2 regions of the Psychrobacillus sp. FSL H8-0510 genome follow, and region 2 is predicted to be linked to the other one. Evidence: a T-box and tRNA genes for the amino acid it is inferred to sense, from the RefSeq annotation. Region 2 holds a T-box; the other holds one or more tRNA genes.
The links. The T-box of region 2 lies ahead of proS (proline--tRNA ligase). A T-box ahead of a tRNA ligase gene usually reads a tRNA of that ligase, here a tRNA-Pro.

Region 1: it has a tRNA-Pro gene. The T-box ahead of proS (proline--tRNA ligase) is inferred to sense a tRNA for this amino acid. The anticodon was not compared.

What each region holds. Positions count from the first base shown of each region.
Region 1 covers NZ_JBBOYZ010000001.1:89,344-99,870, forward strand. Annotated here, with positions in the region: rRNA gene MHI40_RS00440 (16S ribosomal RNA) at 276-1,829, shown strand; rRNA gene MHI40_RS00445 (23S ribosomal RNA) at 2,025-4,953, shown strand; rRNA gene rrf (5S ribosomal RNA) at 5,075-5,190, shown strand; tRNA gene MHI40_RS00455 (tRNA-Val) at 5,215-5,290, shown strand; tRNA gene MHI40_RS00460 (tRNA-Thr) at 5,304-5,379, shown strand; tRNA gene MHI40_RS00465 (tRNA-Lys) at 5,388-5,460, shown strand; tRNA gene MHI40_RS00470 (tRNA-Leu) at 5,489-5,573, shown strand; tRNA gene MHI40_RS00475 (tRNA-Gly) at 5,591-5,665, shown strand; tRNA gene MHI40_RS00480 (tRNA-Leu) at 5,681-5,769, shown strand; tRNA gene MHI40_RS00485 (tRNA-Arg) at 5,785-5,861, shown strand; tRNA gene MHI40_RS00490 (tRNA-Pro) at 5,867-5,943, shown strand; tRNA gene MHI40_RS00495 (tRNA-Ala) at 5,956-6,031, shown strand; rRNA gene MHI40_RS00500 (16S ribosomal RNA) at 6,211-7,764, shown strand; tRNA gene MHI40_RS00505 (tRNA-Ile) at 7,859-7,935, shown strand; tRNA gene MHI40_RS00510 (tRNA-Ala) at 7,953-8,028, shown strand; rRNA gene MHI40_RS00515 (23S ribosomal RNA) at 8,144-10,527, shown strand, end outside.
Region 2 covers NZ_JBBOYZ010000001.1:2,932,278-2,942,804, forward strand. Annotated here, with positions in the region: gene MHI40_RS14900 (hypothetical protein) at 1-62, opposite strand, end outside; gene MHI40_RS14905 (hypothetical protein) at 82-291, opposite strand; gene MHI40_RS14910 (aldo/keto reductase) at 523-1,353, opposite strand; gene MHI40_RS14915 (hypothetical protein) at 1,393-1,575, opposite strand; gene trmL (tRNA (uridine(34)/cytosine(34)/5-carboxymethylaminomethyluridine(34)-2'-O)-methyltransferase TrmL) at 1,906-2,379, opposite strand; gene queG (tRNA epoxyqueuosine(34) reductase QueG) at 2,392-3,531, opposite strand; gene MHI40_RS14930 (B3/B4 domain-containing protein) at 3,588-4,283, shown strand; gene MHI40_RS14935 (ATP-grasp domain-containing protein) at 4,283-5,341, shown strand; gene MHI40_RS14940 (TerD family protein) at 5,381-6,007, shown strand; gene proS (proline--tRNA ligase) at 6,069-7,508, opposite strand; T-box leader at 7,558-7,772, opposite strand; gene MHI40_RS14950 (alpha/beta fold hydrolase) at 7,999-8,781, shown strand; gene MHI40_RS14955 (MBL fold metallo-hydrolase) at 9,096-9,944, shown strand; gene MHI40_RS14960 (hypothetical protein) at 10,492-10,527, shown strand, end outside.

The DNA of each region.
Region 1 (10,527 bases), 2.8 Mb from region 2:
AGTGACTTACACGAAAAACAAATTAAATAAAGTTGTTGACAACGATATCAGGATTTGATATGATATTAAAGTCGCCAAAACGACATTACAACAACATGAACATTGAAAACTGAACATGCAAAACGTTAAGAAACATAGCTTTCAACTAACTTGTTAGGATGATAGCAAAACAATTTTGGACATCATTTAATGATGATGCCAGCAAAACAAAATGAGCTTTTAAACTAGTTCTAATTTGTTCGCTTTCAATGTGCTCTGCATACTGGAAGTAAACTATTATGGAGAGTTTGATCCTGGCTCAGGACGAACGCTGGCGGCATGCCTAATACATGCAAGTCGAGCGAATGACGAAGAAGCTTGCTTCTTCTGATTTAGCGGCGGACGGGTGAGTAACACGTGGGCAACCTGCCCTGTAGATTGGGATAACTCCGGGAAACCGGGGCTAATACCGAATAATCCATTTCCTCACATGGGGAGATGTTAAAAGACGGTTTCGGCTGTCACTACAGGATGGGCCCGCGGCGCATTAGCTAGTTGGTGAGGTAACGGCTCACCAAGGCGACGATGCGTAGCCGACCTGAGAGGGTGATCGGCCACACTGGGACTGAGACACGGCCCAGACTCCTACGGGAGGCAGCAGTAGGGAATCTTCCACAATGGACGAAAGTCTGATGGAGCAATGCCGCGTGAGTGAAGAAGGTTTTCGGATCGTAAAACTCTGTTGTGAGGGAAGAACAAGTACGAGAGTAACTGCTCGTACCTTGACGGTACCTCATTAGAAAGCCACGGCTAACTACGTGCCAGCAGCCGCGGTAATACGTAGGTGGCAAGCGTTGTCCGGAATTATTGGGCGTAAAGCGCGCGCAGGCGGTCCTTTAAGTCTGATGTGAAATCCCACGGCTCAACCGTGGAAGGTCATTGGAAACTGGGGGACTTGAGTACAGAAGAGGAAAGCGGAATTCCAAGTGTAGCGGTGAAATGCGTAGAGATTTGGAGGAACACCAGTGGCGAAGGCGGCTTTCTGGTCTGTAACTGACGCTGAGGCGCGAAAGCGTGGGGAGCAAACAGGATTAGATACCCTGGTAGTCCACGCCGTAAACGATGAGTGCTAAGTGTTAGGGGGTTTCCGCCCCTTAGTGCTGCAGCTAACGCATTAAGCACTCCGCCTGGGGAGTACGGTCGCAAGACTGAAACTCAAAGGAATTGACGGGGGCCCGCACAAGCGGTGGAGCATGTGGTTTAATTCGAAGCAACGCGAAGAACCTTACCAGGTCTTGACATCCCGCTGACCGGCCTAGAGATAGGCTTTTCCCTTCGGGGACAGCGGTGACAGGTGGTGCATGGTTGTCGTCAGCTCGTGTCGTGAGATGTTGGGTTAAGTCCCGCAACGAGCGCAACCCTTGATCTTAGTTGCCAGCATTTAGTTGGGCACTCTAAGGTGACTGCCGGTGATAAACCGGAGGAAGGTGGGGATGACGTCAAATCATCATGCCCCTTATGACCTGGGCTACACACGTGCTACAATGGACGGTACAGAGGGTCGCAACCCCGCGAGGGTGAGCAAATCCCATAAAACCGTTCTCAGTTCGGATTGTAGGCTGCAACTCGCCTACATGAAGCCGGAATCGCTAGTAATCGTGGATCAGCATGCCACGGTGAATACGTTCCCGGGCCTTGTACACACCGCCCGTCACACCACGAGAGTTTGTAACACCCGAAGTCGGTGGGGTAACCCTTACGGGAGCCAGCCGCCGAAGGTGGGACAGATGATTGGGGTGAAGTCGTAACAAGGTAGCCGTATCGGAAGGTGCGGCTGGATCACCTCCTTTCTAAGGATAATATCGGAATACGAATCTTTATTCGTATCTTAACGTTTTGCAGTTCAGTTTTGAATGTTCATTTTATATGAAGATTCAACGCTTGTTCTTTGAAAACTGGATAAAACGACATTGAAACAATAAACAACAAGAAATTCTGTTGTGATTATTTACGTAATCACGACGTGTAAGACTTTTTAACTTTTAGGTTAAGTTAATAAGGGCGCACGGTGAATGCCTTGGCACTAGGAGTCGACGAAGGACGGCACTAACACCGATATGCTTCGGGGAGCTGTAAGTGAGCTTTGATCCGGAGATTTCCGAATGGGGAAACCCACTGTTCGTAATGGAGCAGTACATTTGCGTGAATACATAGCGCATCTGAGACACACCCAGGGAACTGAAACATCTAAGTACCTGGAGGAAGAGAAAGAAAATTCGATTCCCTGAGTAGCGGCGAGCGAAACGGGAATAGCCCAAACCAAAAGGCTTGCCTTTTGGGGTTGTAGGACACTCTACATAGAGTTACAAAGGAATGAGTTAGACGAAGCGATCTGGAAAGGTCCGCAGGATAGGGTAAAAGCCCCGTAGTCTAAAATTCATTCTCTCTTGAGTGTATCCTGAGTACGGCGGAACACGTGAAATTCCGTCGGAATCTGGGAGGACCATCTCCCAAGGCTAAATACTACCTAGTGACCGATAGTGAACCAGTACCGTGAGGGAAAGGTGAAAAGCACCCCGGAAGGGGAGTGAAATAGATCCTGAAACCGTGTGCCTACAAGTAGTTAGAGCCCGTTAATGGGTGATAGCGTGCCTTTTGTAGAATGAACCGGCGAGTTACGATCCCATGCAAGGTTAAGTCGAGAAGACGGAGCCGCAGCGAAAGCGAGTCTGAATAGGGCGAATGAGTATGTGGTCGTAGACCCGAAACCAGGTGATCTACCCATGTCCAGGATGAAGGTAAGGTAACACTTACTGGAGGTCCGAACCCACGCACGTTGAAAAGTGCGGGGATGAGGTGTGGGTAGCGGAGAAATTCCAATCGAACCTGGAGATAGCTGGTTCTCTCCGAAATAGCTTTAGGGCTAGCCTCAAACGTTAGAATCTTGGAGGTAGAGCACTGTTTGGACTAGGGGCCCATCCCGGGTTACCGAATTCAGACAAACTCCGAATGCCAATGATTTATGTTTGGGAGTCAGACTGCGAGTGATAAGATCCGTAGTCAAGAGGGAAACAGCCCAGACCACCAGCTAAGGTCCCAAAGTATTTGTTAAGTGGAAAAGGATGTGGCGTTGCTTAGACAACCAGGATGTTGGCTTAGAAGCAGCCATCATTTAAAGAGTGCGTAATAGCTCACTGGTCGAGTGACGCTGCGCCGAAAATGTATCGGGGCTAAACAAATCACCGAAGCTGTGGATTGATACCTTTGGTATCAGTGGTAGGAGAGCGTTCTAAGGGCGTTGAAGTCAGACCGGAAGGACTGGTGGAGCGCTTAGAAGTGAGAATGCCGGTATGAGTAGCGAAAGACGGGTGAGAATCCCGTCCACCGTATGACTAAGGTTTCCTGAGGAAGGCTCGTCCGCTCAGGGTTAGTCGGGACCTAAGCCGAGGCCGATAGGCGTAGGCGATGGATAACAGGTTGATATTCCTGTACCACCAAACCACCGTTTGAGTAATGGGGGGACGCAGAAGGATAGGGTAAGCATGCTGTTGGTTATGCATGTCCAAGCAGTAAGGTGTGAATGTAGGCAAATCCGCATTCTTTAACATTGAGCTGTGATGGCGAGGACGTATGTCTAGAGTTCCTGATTTCACACTGCCAAGAAAAGCCTCTAGCGAGGTGAAAGGTGCCCGTACCGCAAACCGACACAGGTAGTCGAGGAGAGAATCCTAAGGTGAGCGAGAGAACTCTCGTTAAGGAACTCGGCAAAATGACCCCGTAACTTCGGGAGAAGGGGTGCTCTTTTGGGTTCATAGCCTAGAAGAGCCGCAGTGAATAGGCCCAGGCGACTGTTTAGCAAAAACACAGGTCTATGCAAAACCGTAAGGTGAAGTATATGGGCTGACGCCTGCCCGGTGCTGGAAGGTTAAGAGGAGTGCTTAGCGCAAGCGAAGGTGCGAATTGAAGCCCCAGTAAACGGCGGCCGTAACTATAACGGTCCTAAGGTAGCGAAATTCCTTGTCGGGTAAGTTCCGACCCGCACGAAAGGCGTAACGATCTGGGCACTGTCTCAACGAGAGACTCGGTGAAATTATAGTACCTGTGAAGATGCAGGTTACCCGCGACAGGACGGAAAGACCCCGTGGAGCTTTACTATAGCTTGATATTGAATTTTGGTGCAACTTGTACAGGATAGGCAGGAGCCTTAGAGCCCGGAGCGCCAGCTTCGGAGGAGGCGTCGGTGGGATACTGCCCTGGTTGTATTGAAATTCTAACCCATACCCGTAACCCGGGTAGGAGACAGTGTCAGGCGGGTAGTTTGACTGGGGCGGTCGCCTCCTAAAGTGTAACGGAGGCGCCCAAAGGTTCCCTCAGAATGGTTGGAAATCATTCGAAGAGTGTAAAGGCAGAAGGGAGCTTGACTGCGAGACCTACAAGTCGAGCAGGGTCGAAAGACGGGCTTAGTGATCCGGTGGTTCCGCATGGAAGGGCCATCGCTCAACGGATAAAAGCTACCCCGGGGATAACAGGCTTATCTCCCCCAAGAGTCCACATCGACGGGGAGGTTTGGCACCTCGATGTCGGCTCATCGCATCCTGGGGCTGTAGTCGGTCCCAAGGGTTGGGCTGTTCGCCCATTAAAGCGGTACGCGAGCTGGGTTCAGAACGTCGTGAGACAGTTCGGTCCCTATCCGTCGTGGGCGTAGGAAATTTGAGAGGAGCTGTCCTTAGTACGAGAGGACCGGGATGGACACACCGCTGGTGTACCAGTTGTTCTGCCAAGAGCATCGCTGGGTAGCTATGTGTGGACGGGATAAGTGCTGAAAGCATCTAAGCACGAAGCCCCCCTCAAGATGAGATTTCCCATTACGCAAGTAAGTAAGATCCCTCAAAGACGATGAGGTAGATAGGTTCGGGGTGGAAGCGTGGCGACACGTGCAGCTGACGAATACTAATCGATCGAGGACTTAACCAAATTTTGTTTAACGTAACAATGTCGTTTATCCAGTTTTGAAAGAATAAAACTTTTTTAAAATAACTCTTGTATTATTCTACAGAGTTGTTATAATAAAGGATGTCTTTCAAAAGTATTCAAGTCTAGTGACGATAGCGAAGAGGTCACACCCGTTCCCATACCGAACACGGAAGTTAAGCTCTTCAGCGCCGATGGTAGTTGGGGGTTTCCCCCTGTGAGAGTAGGACGTCGCTGGGCTTGCAATAAAATTATATATCCCATGGAGGATTAGCTCAGCTGGGAGAGCATCTGCCTTACAAGCAGAGGGTCGGCGGTTCGAGCCCGTCATCCTCCACCATATATTTACTCCTGCCGGAGTAGCTCAACTGGTAGAGCAACTGACTTGTAATCAGTAGGTTGAGGGTTCAAGTCCTTTCTCCGGCACCACTTTTTTCGAGCCATTAGCTCAGTTGGTAGAGCATCTGACTTTTAATCAGAGGGTCGTAGGTTCGAATCCTACATGGCTCATCACTTTTTATAGTGAATTATATTTTTTGCGGGTGTGGCGGAACTGGCAGACGCACTAGACTTAGGATCTAGCGCCGCAAGGCGTGGGGGTTCGACTCCCTTCACCCGCACCATTTAATTTAATAACCGAGCGGAAGTAGTTCAGTGGTAGAACACCACCTTGCCAAGGTGGGGGTCGCGAGTTCGAACCTCGTCTTCCGCTCCAAAGATTCACTAAAGTGCCGGGGTGGCGGAACTGGCAGACGCACAGGACTTAAAATCCTGCGGTAGGTGACTACCGTACCGGTTCGATTCCGGTCCTCGGCACCACTTTTTTGAAACATTGCGCTCGTAGCTCAATTGGATAGAGCACTTGACTACGAATCAAGAGGTTGCAGGTTCGAGTCCTGCCGAGCGCACCATATAACGGGAAGTAGCTCAGCTTGGTAGAGCACTTGGTTTGGGACCAAGGGGTCGCAGGTTCGAATCCTGTCTTCCCGACCAGTTATTATTTTCGGGGCCTTAGCTCAGCTGGGAGAGCGCCTGCCTTGCACGCAGGAGGTCAGCGGTTCGATCCCGCTAGGCTCCACCATGAACATTGAAAACTGAACATGCAAAACGTTAAGAAACATAGCTTTCAACTAACTTGTTAGGATGATAGCAAAACAATTTTGGACATCATTTAATGATGATGCCAGCAAAACAAAATGAGCTTTTAAACTAGTTCTAATTTGTTCGCTTTCAATGTGCTCTGCATACTGGAAGTAAACTATTATGGAGAGTTTGATCCTGGCTCAGGACGAACGCTGGCGGCATGCCTAATACATGCAAGTCGAGCGAATGACGAAGAAGCTTGCTTCTTCTGATTTAGCGGCGGACGGGTGAGTAACACGTGGGCAACCTGCCCTGTAGATTGGGATAACTCCGGGAAACCGGGGCTAATACCGAATAATCCATTTCCTCACATGGGGAGATGTTAAAAGACGGTTTCGGCTGTCACTACAGGATGGGCCCGCGGCGCATTAGCTAGTTGGTGAGGTAACGGCTCACCAAGGCGACGATGCGTAGCCGACCTGAGAGGGTGATCGGCCACACTGGGACTGAGACACGGCCCAGACTCCTACGGGAGGCAGCAGTAGGGAATCTTCCACAATGGACGAAAGTCTGATGGAGCAATGCCGCGTGAGTGAAGAAGGTTTTCGGATCGTAAAACTCTGTTGTGAGGGAAGAACAAGTACGAGAGTAACTGCTCGTACCTTGACGGTACCTCATTAGAAAGCCACGGCTAACTACGTGCCAGCAGCCGCGGTAATACGTAGGTGGCAAGCGTTGTCCGGAATTATTGGGCGTAAAGCGCGCGCAGGCGGTCCTTTAAGTCTGATGTGAAATCCCACGGCTCAACCGTGGAAGGTCATTGGAAACTGGGGGACTTGAGTACAGAAGAGGAAAGCGGAATTCCAAGTGTAGCGGTGAAATGCGTAGAGATTTGGAGGAACACCAGTGGCGAAGGCGGCTTTCTGGTCTGTAACTGACGCTGAGGCGCGAAAGCGTGGGGAGCAAACAGGATTAGATACCCTGGTAGTCCACGCCGTAAACGATGAGTGCTAAGTGTTAGGGGGTTTCCGCCCCTTAGTGCTGCAGCTAACGCATTAAGCACTCCGCCTGGGGAGTACGGTCGCAAGACTGAAACTCAAAGGAATTGACGGGGGCCCGCACAAGCGGTGGAGCATGTGGTTTAATTCGAAGCAACGCGAAGAACCTTACCAGGTCTTGACATCCCGCTGACCGGCCTAGAGATAGGCTTTTCCCTTCGGGGACAGCGGTGACAGGTGGTGCATGGTTGTCGTCAGCTCGTGTCGTGAGATGTTGGGTTAAGTCCCGCAACGAGCGCAACCCTTGATCTTAGTTGCCAGCATTTAGTTGGGCACTCTAAGGTGACTGCCGGTGATAAACCGGAGGAAGGTGGGGATGACGTCAAATCATCATGCCCCTTATGACCTGGGCTACACACGTGCTACAATGGACGGTACAGAGGGTCGCAACCCCGCGAGGGTGAGCAAATCCCATAAAACCGTTCTCAGTTCGGATTGTAGGCTGCAACTCGCCTACATGAAGCCGGAATCGCTAGTAATCGTGGATCAGCATGCCACGGTGAATACGTTCCCGGGCCTTGTACACACCGCCCGTCACACCACGAGAGTTTGTAACACCCGAAGTCGGTGGGGTAACCCTTACGGGAGCCAGCCGCCGAAGGTGGGACAGATGATTGGGGTGAAGTCGTAACAAGGTAGCCGTATCGGAAGGTGCGGCTGGATCACCTCCTTTCTAAGGATAATATCGGAATACGAATCTTTATTCGTATCTTAACGTTTTGCAGTTCAGTTTTGAATGTTCATATTAATATATGGAAATTCAAAGAGGGCCTATAGCTCAGCTGGTTAGAGCGCACGCCTGATAAGCGTGAGGTCGATGGTTCGAGTCCATTTAGGCCCACCATACCCTTTTTTTGTTTCGGGGCCTTAGCTCAGCTGGGAGAGCGCCTGCCTTGCACGCAGGAGGTCAGCGGTTCGATCCCGCTAGGCTCCACCAAAGATTTTAATTTGTTCTTTGAAAACTGGATAAAACGACATTGAAACAATAAACAACAAGAAATTCTGTTGTGATTATTTACGTAATCACGACGTGTAAGACTTTTTAACTTTTAGGTTAAGTTAATAAGGGCGCACGGTGAATGCCTTGGCACTAGGAGTCGACGAAGGACGGCACTAACACCGATATGCTTCGGGGAGCTGTAAGTGAGCTTTGATCCGGAGATTTCCGAATGGGGAAACCCACTGTTCGTAATGGAGCAGTACATTTGCGTGAATACATAGCGCATCTGAGACACACCCAGGGAACTGAAACATCTAAGTACCTGGAGGAAGAGAAAGAAAATTCGATTCCCTGAGTAGCGGCGAGCGAAACGGGAATAGCCCAAACCAAAAGGCTTGCCTTTTGGGGTTGTAGGACACTCTACATAGAGTTACAAAGGAATGAGTTAGACGAAGCGATCTGGAAAGGTCCGCAGGATAGGGTAAAAGCCCCGTAGTCTAAAATTCATTCTCTCTTGAGTGTATCCTGAGTACGGCGGAACACGTGAAATTCCGTCGGAATCTGGGAGGACCATCTCCCAAGGCTAAATACTACCTAGTGACCGATAGTGAACCAGTACCGTGAGGGAAAGGTGAAAAGCACCCCGGAAGGGGAGTGAAATAGATCCTGAAACCGTGTGCCTACAAGTAGTTAGAGCCCGTTAATGGGTGATAGCGTGCCTTTTGTAGAATGAACCGGCGAGTTACGATCCCATGCAAGGTTAAGTCGAGAAGACGGAGCCGCAGCGAAAGCGAGTCTGAATAGGGCGAATGAGTATGTGGTCGTAGACCCGAAACCAGGTGATCTACCCATGTCCAGGATGAAGGTAAGGTAACACTTACTGGAGGTCCGAACCCACGCACGTTGAAAAGTGCGGGGATGAGGTGTGGGTAGCGGAGAAATTCCAATCGAACCTGGAGATAGCTGGTTCTCTCCGAAATAGCTTTAGGGCTAGCCTCAAACGTTAGAATCTTGGAGGTAGAGCACTGTTTGGACTAGGGGCCCATCCCGGGTTACCGAATTCAGACAAACTCCGAATGCCAATGATTTATGTTTGGGAGTCAGACTGCGAGTGATAAGATCCGTAGTCAAGAGGGAAACAGCCCAGACCACCAGCTAAGGTCCCAAAGTATTTGTTAAGTGGAAAAGGATGTGGCGTTGCTTAGACAACCAGGATGTTGGCTTAGAAGCAGCCATCATTTAAAGAGTGCGTAATAGCTCACTGGTCGAGTGACGCTGCGCCGAAAATGTATCGGGGCTAAACAAATCACCGAAGCTGTGGATTGATACCTTTGGTATCAGTGGTAGGAGAGCGTTCTAAGGGCGTTGAAGTCAGACCGGAAGGACTGGTGGAGCGCTTAGAAGTGAGAATGCCGGTATGAGTAGCGAAAGACGGGTGAGAATCCCGTCCACCGTATGACTAAGGTTTCCTGAGGAAGGCTCGTCCGCTCAGGGTTAGTCGGGACCTAAGCCGAGGCCGATAGGCGTAGGCGATGGATAACAGGTTGATATTCCTGTACCACCAAACCACCGTTTGAGTAATGGGGGGACGCAGAAGGATAGGGTAAGCATGCTGTTGGTTATGCATGTCCAAGCAGTAAGGTGTGAATGTAGGCAAATCCGCATTCTTTAACATTGAGCTGTGATGGCGAGGACGTATGTCTAGAGTTCCTGATTTCACACTGCCAAGAAAAGCCTCTAGCGAGGTGAAAGGTGCCCGTACCGCAAACCGACACAGGTAGTCGAGGAGAGAATCCTAAGGTGAGCGAGAGAACTCTCGTTAAGGAACTCGGCAAAATGACCCCGTAACTTCGGGAGAAGGGGTGCTCTTTTGGGTTCATAGCCTAGAAGAGCCGCAGTGAATAGGCCCAGGCGACTGTTTAGCAAAAACACAGGTCTATGCAAAACCGTAAGGTGAAGTATATGGGCTGACGCCTGCCCGGTGCTGGAAGGTTAAGAGGAGTGCTTAGCGCAAGCGAAGGTGCGAATTGAAGCCCCAGTAAACGGCGGCCGTAACTATAACGGTCCTAAGGTAGCGAAATTCCTTGTCGGGTAAGTTCCGACCCGCACGAAAGGCGTAACGATCTGGGCACTGTCTCAACGAGAGACTCGGTGAAATTATAGTACCTGTGAAGATGCAGGTTACCCGCGACAGGACGGAAAGACCCCGTGGAGCTTTACTATAGCTTGATATTGAATTTTGGTGCAACTTGTACAGGATAGGCAGGAGCCTTAGAGCCCGGAGCGCCAGCTTCGGAGGAGGCGTCGGTGGGATACTGCCCTGGTTGTATTGAAATTCTAACCCATACCCGTAACCCGGGTAGGAGACAGTGTCAGGCGGGTAGTTTGACTGGGGCGGTCGCCTCCTAAAGTGTAACGGAGGCGCCCAAAGGTTCCCTCAGAATGGTTGGAAATCATTCGAAGAGTGTAAAGGCAGAAGGGAGCTTGACTGCGAGA
Region 2 (10,527 bases):
AATACTATAAAAACGATAGATAAGATGCCTAGCCAATTTCCTGTTCCCATAAAACCTTCCATTAAAGTCTCCTCCTAACACTCACCACTTAAGGATTAAAGCAAATAATATATACAAAGTCCCTAACACTACTTCTCTTATTATCACTTTTTTATTTTCTTTTTGAAGATAACTTTCTATAGCATCTACCATAAAGTTAATCCCTGCTAATATGAATACTAATCTCACATAAAAAATATCTAAATTATTCCATATGGTCATTATTAGCATTGCAATCATCAAACTTATCAATAGCACCTTTAATATTATGAACGGCTTACTACTTTTTTTCTTGTAAGTCTTTTCAAAAAATATATTCATTATTGACCTCATCTAAAATTTATTCATGTATTATTACTAATACGCTTAAATATGTAATAGGTTTCATTATTTCGTAATATTTTCCAATATAAATAAAAACACGATAGTTTCTCTTCCAAATCAGGAGAGATACTATCGTGCAATATTACTTAAATCATCTTATTAAAAACTAAAGTTATCTGGATCTTTACCAGTACGCTCATTTAAGTTAAGTGCATCTATATTTTTCATATCCTCGAATGATAACTCAAAATCATATACATCCATATTTTCGGCAATTCTAGATGGATTTTCTGACTTTGGAATGACGATTAAATCATGTTGCAGGTGCCATCTTATAATGGTTTGAGCAGTAGACTTACCATATTTGTTACTAATACGTTGTAATGTTGGTTCCTCTAATATTCGTCCTCTTGCAAGTGGAGACCACGAAGTTATCGCGATTTCTTGTTCTGCACAATACTCACGTAGATCAAACTGCGTAAGGCGTGGATGACATTCAATTTGGTTAACCATTGGTTTAACGTTTGCTTTAACAGAAATAGCCTCCAAATGATGCTGATGATGATTGGCAACACCTGTAGCTCGAATTAGCTTTTCATCATATAACCGTTCTATTGCTCGATATGTATCTACAAAAGTTTCTGTAATTGGCCAATGCGTTAAATATAAATCTACGTAATCCATCTCTAAGAGCTTTAAAGACTTTTCAAATGCTCTGAGAGTTTGATCGTAGCCTTGATCTGTATTCCACACCTTTGTAGTAATGAATATATCTTTGCGTGGAACAATCGATGATCTAACTGCTTCGCCCACTTCTTTTTCGTTGGCATATAAACTTGCCGTGTCAATATGACGATAGCCATAATCTAGAGCAGCGGTCATTGCTTGAATTGCCATATCAGGTTCAGTCATTTTATAAACGCCTAATCCTAATCTAGGCATCTCAATTCCATTTGATAACTTTTTTGTTGAATGTATATTTAAAGCCATAGTTCTCATCCTTTCTTAGGAGGAAAACGACTGAGTTACTCAGTCGTTTTCTCTTTTCTTCATGGAAGATGTATCTTCGGATTGGGCTGGATCGGACACTCGATTATCTTCTTCTAGCTCTTTGTTGTCTCTCATTCTATCCATTTGTTTTCCTAACTGCTTTACTTCTTCCATGTTTGTTGCCATTGAACCGTTCTCTGGACCATTTTTGAATTCGTTCATATCAAAAATCACTCCTTTTCTTTATGTTAGTAGAATATTCGAAAGGTTGCAACATTCAAATGAACGATTTTTGTCAAATTTCGTTTTTTTGAAATATTTCTTTTTCAAACAAATTAGGGTATACTAGGTGCAGAATACTATAGAGGAGGCACTCCATATGAAACTAATCCTTATTCTTGGTGTTAGTATTTCGTTCCTTGTGGCAATTTTCACAGCAGGATACGATGACAAACCAGGTGCATCTGAAAAATAATCTATTGTTAAAACGGACGAGTCATTTATGACCTCGTCCGTTTTTTTAGTGAACCCAATCATGATACCTAGCTCTTCTTAGTGCAAGTTTGGATAGTTTTGCTGACGTAATGCCTCGTAAACTAGAATGGCTGCTGTATTCGATAAATTTAACGAACGAATATTATCGTTCATAGGAATTCTCAATGCACGATCAGGATGTGCATCGATAAACTCTCTTGGCAACCCTTTTGTTTCACGTCCAAAAATAAAGAAATGATCCTTCTCCGTATCACTAAAATCAAACGTAGTATGTGGCTTAGCCCCAAACTTTGTAATTAAATAGTATTCGCCAGATGGATGTGCTGCAAAAAACTCATCGAGACCATCATAATAAGTAATATCTACATGTTCCCAATAATCTAATCCTGCTCGCTTTAGCATCTTATCATCTGTGGAGAATCCTAAAGGTCGGATTAAATGTAATTTAACATCTGTTCCGGCACAAGTTCTAGCTATATTCCCTGTATTAGCAGGTATTTCTGGTTGATATAAAACAACATTAATACTCAAATATTCCACTTCCTAATTCTCTACTGTATAATATTCTAACCCTTTTCGAATCTCTTCTAAAACTTCATCCACTTGTTCACTTTGTTCAGCCTCTTGAAGGGCTAGCAAGCCTTCTTGTGTATTTATTTTACCTATTGCCCACGCTGCTGTACCACGGATGACTGGTCTAGCATCATGTTGCATTAAATCTATTAGTGCTGGAACAGCTGCCTGCTCTTTAAAATGAGCTAATGCAATTATAGCATTTCGCTGAATTGGATTCTTCCCTCGCCAAGCACCGGACATATGACCATATGTTTCTTTAAATGTGCGATTCGTCATTTTAAGTAAAGGTAGTAGCAAAGGTTTCACTAACTCAGGTTCTGGCTTAAACGCTTCTTGGTGAAGATTGGCTTTGCCTTTGTTTTTTGGACAAACTGTTTGGCATGTATCACAACCATATATGCGATTGCCAATTTTTGCTCGAAATTCATCTGGAACCATTGTTTTCGTTTGGGTTATAAAAGCAATACAGCGCTGGGCATTTAGCTGACCACCTTCTATTAAGGCTCCTGTTGGACAAACATCTAAGCATAATCGACAATCACCACATTGGTCCTCCATCTGCTCACTAGACTCAAAAGGAATAGACGTAATCATTTCTCCTAAATAGACATAAGAACCAAACTCAGGAGTAATAATAGCGCAGTTTTTTGCACTCCATCCTATTCCGGCGCGCTCTGCTACGGCACGATCCGAAAGTTCTCCCGTATCTACCATTGAACGCAATTTAGCATCTGGAATATGCGATAAAATATATAATTCTAACAGTGCTAACTTTTCACGTAAAACTGTATGATAATCTATACCCCATGATGCGCGTGCGAAGATTCCTCGTCTTGCACCTTTCACACTTTGAGGGGCATCTTTCATTTTTGAAGGATACGCAATTGCAATAGATATAATACTACTAGCTTCTTCTGACAAGTTTTCAGGATGCACTCTTTTCTCAATATCAGGTTCTTCGAATCCAGAGGCATACCCTAACTCCTGCTGTCGGATTAATCGATTTTTTAATTCATGAAATGGAGAAACAGAAGTAAATCCAATTTTGTCAATTCCAATGGATGCTGCATAATCTATGAGGTTTTCTTGAAACTGAATGATATTCACAAATGTTCTCCTTTCTTATGCTACACTTAAGAAAAATAATTGTAAGGATGGTTGATATGTTAGTAAAATTGGATGATTCAATTACTGAAATAGAGCCCTCATTTAAAATAGGCATTATTCATTATACCAAAATTATTGTTACTTCCTCACCCCAAATGCTTAAAGGAAGACTTCAATTATTTCAAGAGCAACTTTTCTTTGAAATGGACGACAAGCCCGTAAATGATTTCGCGGGGATTAAAGAATGGAGAGCTCTCTGGAAAAAGTTCGGAGCAGATCCTAATCGTTATCGCCCTTCAATGGAAGCTATGTATAGAAGGATTGCAAAACAAAATTATATCACACCCATGCATTCTGCTGTAGATTTAAACAACTTCTTCTCTATGCAATATGAAATTCCAATGGGTATATATGATGTGGCGAAAATTCAAGGTGAAACAAACATCACTATTGGAACCGAAGAAACAACTTATGTCGGGTTAAATGGCAGAGATAATACATTAAAAAATATTATAACTCTACAGGATGAGGCAGGACCATATGGAAGTCCATTTGTAGACTCTGCGCGAACAGCTGTAACAGAAGATACTACAGAAGCATTACAAATCGTATTTCTACGTCCTTCCTTAAAGGTAGAGGAAAGTAATAAATTACTTGAATCTATGGCTTCCATGTTTACTCAAATACATGGCGGTGATTTTAAAACAAATATTTTAAATACAAACTTTCATACGAGCAAAGGAGAATTATAATGGTCCTCAATATTTGGTTTAATAGATGGTTTTCAACTGTTTCACACTACATGGAGTTGATACGTCATAATCCCGATCAACAAGAATTTATCATTCATGGAACACATCCTAATTCTGACACTGTATATTTCAATTATTGTGATGTGTTTAGTACAGAGCCAGATATTGAGGGCGAGGATTATATACAGTTTTGCTTAGACTATTGTATACAAAATCAGATTCATATATTTGTTCCACGAAAAGAAAACGTGCTTATATCTCGGCACTTAGAAAAGTTTGAAGACATCGGTGTGTCAGTGTTGGTTTGTCCGGATGGTGATTTAATGGCCATGGTAGATAACAAAGCAGCGATGTATCAATCTTTACAAAACCAAGAAAAGGAAGGTAACTTTATCGTTACTATTCCATCCTATCAAATTGTTAACAATGCGCTGGAATTTAAAGAAGCCTATAAACAATTAAGTAAGGATAATACGAAACTATGCATTAAACCTGTCATTGGAGAAGGAGCAAGCGGATTCCGAATTATTGATAATGATGCAGATACGATTCCTTTTATATTCAATACTGCTTCTTCTCAAAAAATTTCATATGAAACTGCTCTTAGAATCTTACAAACGCAGGAGCATTTCCCGGACTTAATGGTTTTGGAATATTTGGATGGCTATGAGTATAGTATAGACTGTTTAGCTGATGCAGACGGAACACTACTTACCGCAATACCTAGGAAAAAAGCAAATGGACGTATTCGAGAAATTGAATACAACAAAGATTTAATCGAAATCGCAGAGAAAATGGCAATACAATATAAAATTCCTTATGTATTTAATATCCAAGTTAAATACAAAGACGGTATTCCTAAGCTACTAGAGATTAATCCCCGGATGAGTGGTGGATTGCATATCAGCTGTCTAGCAGATATCAATTTCCCCTACTATGCTATTAAACTATTGCTAGGTAATCAGTTGGAGCCTCTTTATCCTAAATTTGGTTTGAAAGCAACACACATAGAACAGCCAGTAATCCTATCTTCAGAAGATTCTTCGGTTTTAGTTTAAGTAGACAAAATGGTGAAATTAGAAAAGGAGTGATTATTGATGGTAAATTTGAACAAGATTGAGCTTAAGAAAAAGGGACAGTCCATTAATCTTACTAAAAACAACAATAATATCGGAGAAATTTTAGTAAATCTCCAATGGGATCAACAAGTTAAAGCAAAATCTACTGGATTCCTTTCTTCCCTACTCGGTGGAAAACCTAAAGGTGTAGACTTAGACCTAGGTTGCTTATATGAATTAAATAACGGCGAAAAAGGCTGCGTACAAGCTTTAGGTAACGCTTTTGGCACACTAAAGCAAGCACCCTATATGGAACTCGATGGTGATGATCGTACTGGTTCCCTATCAGGAGGAGAAAACCTGAGAATTAACGGAAATAAAATAACAGATATAAAAAGAATTTTGGTGTATTCATTTATCTATCAAGGGGTAGCCAATTGGGCAGAAGCAGATGGAGTTGTTACATTAACATATCCGGCTGGCCCAGCTATTGAAGTGAAGCTAGATGAACATCGTAATGGACAAATAATGTGTGCAGTCGCAATGATTGAAAATGTAAATAATGAGACATTTAAAATTGAACGCTTAGTAGAATACTTCAAGGGGCATAAAGAGATGGATCATGCGTATAACTGGGGTATGAATTGGGTAGCAGGATCAAAATAATATGTTTCGTCATCAAAAAAAACAACCACTTAGGGTTGTTTTTTTTAATCACTACTATTTTTTAGTAGGCACGACCGAACCATACAGTATGTTTCGAATCCTTCCCACAGTTAATACATGTTGCTTTTTCTGCTGGTGGGTTGAATGGAATATTACGAGTCGTAAATTTCGTTTCATTCTTCACATTCTCTTCACAAGCATCCTCCCCACACCATCCTGCAAGAATCCATCCAGGAATTGTGCCATTTTCCGTTGAATCCGTAAGATGTTGTTTTAACTGCTCTAGAGAATCTACATTTGTATGGGAATTCTCATCACGGAATGCACGAGCTTTCTCCAGTAAACGTGTTTGCATAGTAGTTAACTCTTCTTCAATACGTTCTACTATAACAGCAATTTCTACTGATTCTTTTTCTGTCAGGTCACGTACTTTGATCAGCGCTTGATTGTTCTCTAAATCACGAGGTCCTAATTCAATACGAACCGGTACACCTTTAAGCTCCCATTCATTGAATTTATAACCAGGAGATTGATCTGAATCATCAAGACGAACACGGATACCTTTTGCTTTCAATGCAGCGTATAGCTCATCTAGTTTCTCCATAATAGCAGGGTTCTTCTTCCAAGGACCCACAGGAATTAGCACTACTTGGGTTGGTGCAACACGTGGAGGTAATACAAGACCCTGTTCATCACCATGTACCATAATAACTGAACCGATTAAACGAGTAGATGTTCCCCAAGATGTTGTATGCACATGCTGATGCTTGTTTTCTTTGTTTAAGTATTTGATATCAAATGCTTCCGCAAATTTTGTTCCAAGGTAATGAGAAGTCCCAGCTTGAACAGCTTTTCCGTCTTTCATCATGGCTTCGATAGAATAGGTATCTACAGCTCCTGCAAAACGTTCGGAAGGTGTTTTTTGACCATCATATACAGGAATTGCTAAAAGCTCCTCTACAACCTCTTTATAGATGTTAAGCATCTGCATTGTTTCCTGACGTGCCTCTTCCTCGTCTACGTGTGCTGTATGTCCTTCTTGCCATAAAAATTCAGAAGTACGGATAAACGGAAGTGTTTTCTTTTCCCAACGAAAAACGTTAGCCCATTGGTTAATAAGAACTGGCAGATCACGATAACTCTTAATCCAATTCGAATACAAATGACCAATCATTGTTTCTGATGTTGGGCGTAATGCTAAACGCTCTTCTAATTTTTCACCAGCTGCCTCAGTAACCCATGGTAATTCTGGCGCAAACCCTTCAATATGATCCTTTTCTTTTTGGAAAAAAGATTCAGGAATTAGCATTGGGAAATAAGCATTACGGTGACCTGTTTCTTTAAAACGTCTGTTCATCTCATCTTGAATATGCTCCCAAATTTCAAAGCCATCTGGTTTAAAAGCAATACACCCACGAACTGGTGTGTAATCCATTAAATCTGCCTTTTGAATGGTGTCAATATACCATTTAGTAAAATCGTTTTGCTGTTGATTTGTCATTTATATTCCTCCTATTTACATCAATGAAAAAAGCACAAAGTCATCCTCGTAAAAGGACGTCTCTGTGCTGAATAGACGTGGTACCACCTTAGTTTAGCTTAAAAATTTTAAGCCCTCTAAACGTTTGTTAACGAAAACGACTCGGTTATGTTTACATAACATCTCCGTGATAGGTTTCAATAAGAAGCGGTGGTATAGCTTTCAGCATTGGCTATACTTTCTGTTTCACAATTCTCATTTACTTGGTCACTTCGTAGATTGTATTACTAATAATATACCAAATATCCTACTTTAATACAATGTGAATAAAGCTCTGCTAATAATTTTATGTTTTTTTATAAAAGAGCAAGCCTTGGAACTTGCGATTATCTTAGGCGAACTTGCGATTAAAAAAATCTAATTTGCGATTTGTGGTTAGTATCTTGCGAATCACCCATTTAAACACTTTCGAGTATCTTAACCTATAAAACTTTTTCATGGAGGAATTGGCGTGGGTTACTTTGTAAACGTAGAACAAGGTGTGAATTTATTTGTAGAGGATATTAATCCTAGTGCAAGCAAGACAATTGTATTTTTACATGGTTGGCCTTTAAACCATGAACAATTCGAATATCAGTATGATGTTCTCCCATCAATGGGCTACCGCTGTATAGGTATTGACTGGAGAGGTTTTGGAAAGTCAGATAGACCAATCCATGGTTACAACTTTGACAGACTAGCAGATGACATCCATGCAGTAGTTAAATCACTCCAGTTAACCAACTTTACTCTAGCTGGCCATTCTACAGGAGGAGCAATCGCTATACGATATGCGACTCGTCACAATGCTTACGGATTATCGAGACTGATTCTAATCGACGCCGCTGCTCCAACTGGATTTACACAAGAAACAGCGAACCGACTTCTTACAGAAACATTAAACGACCGACCTAAAATGATGCAAGGTGTAACAGATACTTTCTTCTTTCAATATATTTCTGCCCCATTCTCTAATTGGTTTAATGGATTAGGACTACAGGCAGCTGGATGGTCCACTGCAGCAATTATCAACACTTTAAGAGATGAAAAGCTTGATACTGATCTTCCTAAAATAACAGTTCCTACATTAATCGTTCATGGTGTGCATGACAAGCTTGTGCCATTTAAACAAGCTCAAGAGCTTAACGAAGCCATAAAAAATTCGCATCTCGTTCCATTTCACTATAGCGGACATGGGCTTTTCTGGGAAGAACGAGAAAAATTTAACGAGCTAATCAAACAGTTTGTTGGATAGGTTTTACTTACTATTAGAATTGGTTCACGGGAGGGCTTAATAAGCTATCTTGTGAATCTTTTCAAACTCTACCTTTAAGAGTCTCACTTACTAAAGTACATATATAGTTTAAAAAATTAAATGAAAGTGGGTCTTTATTCAAACAATAATAAATTTTACATGTTTGCACGAGCAAACTTATATGCAACTAGATTTAACAACTTTGTATCCCCTCCCGAAATGCAAAGTTCAATTACACTTCTAGTTTTATTTCTCATCACCTGTAACAGTAGTATATAATGAACGTTACAAACATAACTAAGGAGTACGAGTTCATGCAAACATTGAAAAAACTTTCCGATCGACTCTTTTACCTGCCTCCATATCAAAAGACAGATCGACCGATATTAGCTGCTATTGTAGGGGACAAACAGACTCTACTGATTGATGCTGGTAATTCTTCTAATCATGCTAAATACTTTAAAGAGCAATTAGCTTCCTATCATCTCACAGGGGATATTCTGGCTCTCACACATTGGCATTGGGATCATGTATTTGGCTTACGTGAAATGGATGTTCCTTCAGTTGCCAATTCCATGACCTATAACAAAGTAAAAGAACTTCAAAAGCTATCATGGGAAGATAAGGAGTTGGATGGACGTGTCGAAGCAGGGATTGAAATTCCTTTTTGTGCAGATGCGATAAAGCTAGAGCTAGGAAGTATGCGAGAAGTTATCATACCAGATCCCACTATCATTTTTGACAAGCAAATCAAACTTAATATAGGTGGGGTTACCTGTATCATTGAACATGTTGGTGGAGATCATTCACCTGATTCGAATCTCATTTATATAGCAGAGGAAAAGACATTATTTCTTGGGGACTGTCTCTATGCAAATATGTACGCAGAAAAGTGGCATTATACCATTGAAAAGATGTATAAGCTTTTGGAGAAAATTGAAGGCTATGACGCAGAAATCTTCTTCCTATCTCATCATCCAGCACCTTTAACAAAGGATGAATTTACTTCTTTTGTATCATTATTAAAGACAAGTGCAGAATTAACAAATAAACATAAAGGAAAAATAGAGGCAATTGTAGAAGAGATGTCCTCTCTTTTTGACCGTGACGTGACGGAAGACGATTTAGAAATAATCGAGTACTTTGTAAATGGTTTTGCGTAACATGTATCGTTGCTAAAGAGAATTGCACTAAATTCCAAAGGAGTACGGAGTTTGCCGTGTTCATTCCTAACTATTGTAGGAACACACTAAATGATCAAAAGCTTTGTGTTAGTTCATAAACATATAAAGCCCAAGAGGTGATTTCTCTTGGGCTTATTCTTATTACTATTGAAACCGTGAGTAATTTCTTTTTCTATTTATAGTACAACTATGTTATCTACATTTTCCCAAAAAAAGAACCCTTGAAATATCAAGGGTTCTTTGCTTTTATACCGGTGGCCGGGGTCGAACCGGCACATCCAGAGGATACGGGATTTTGAGTCCCAATAAAAATTGATATTCTTATAAAGTCATATATATCAACATAAATTACTACTTAGCTAAAATCAACGCACGTGATTACTAATTAGATGGCCACACAGTTAAGGTTGATACAAGATCAGCCCATTGGAATACCAACAAGCCAACAAGTATGATTATGTTATTATAACAATGTACCCATATTTTTAATTAACCTAAATATTGAAGACGAGAGGAAGAAATCCTAATGTCACTAACTCCAATTGAAAAAGCTAAAAAGGTA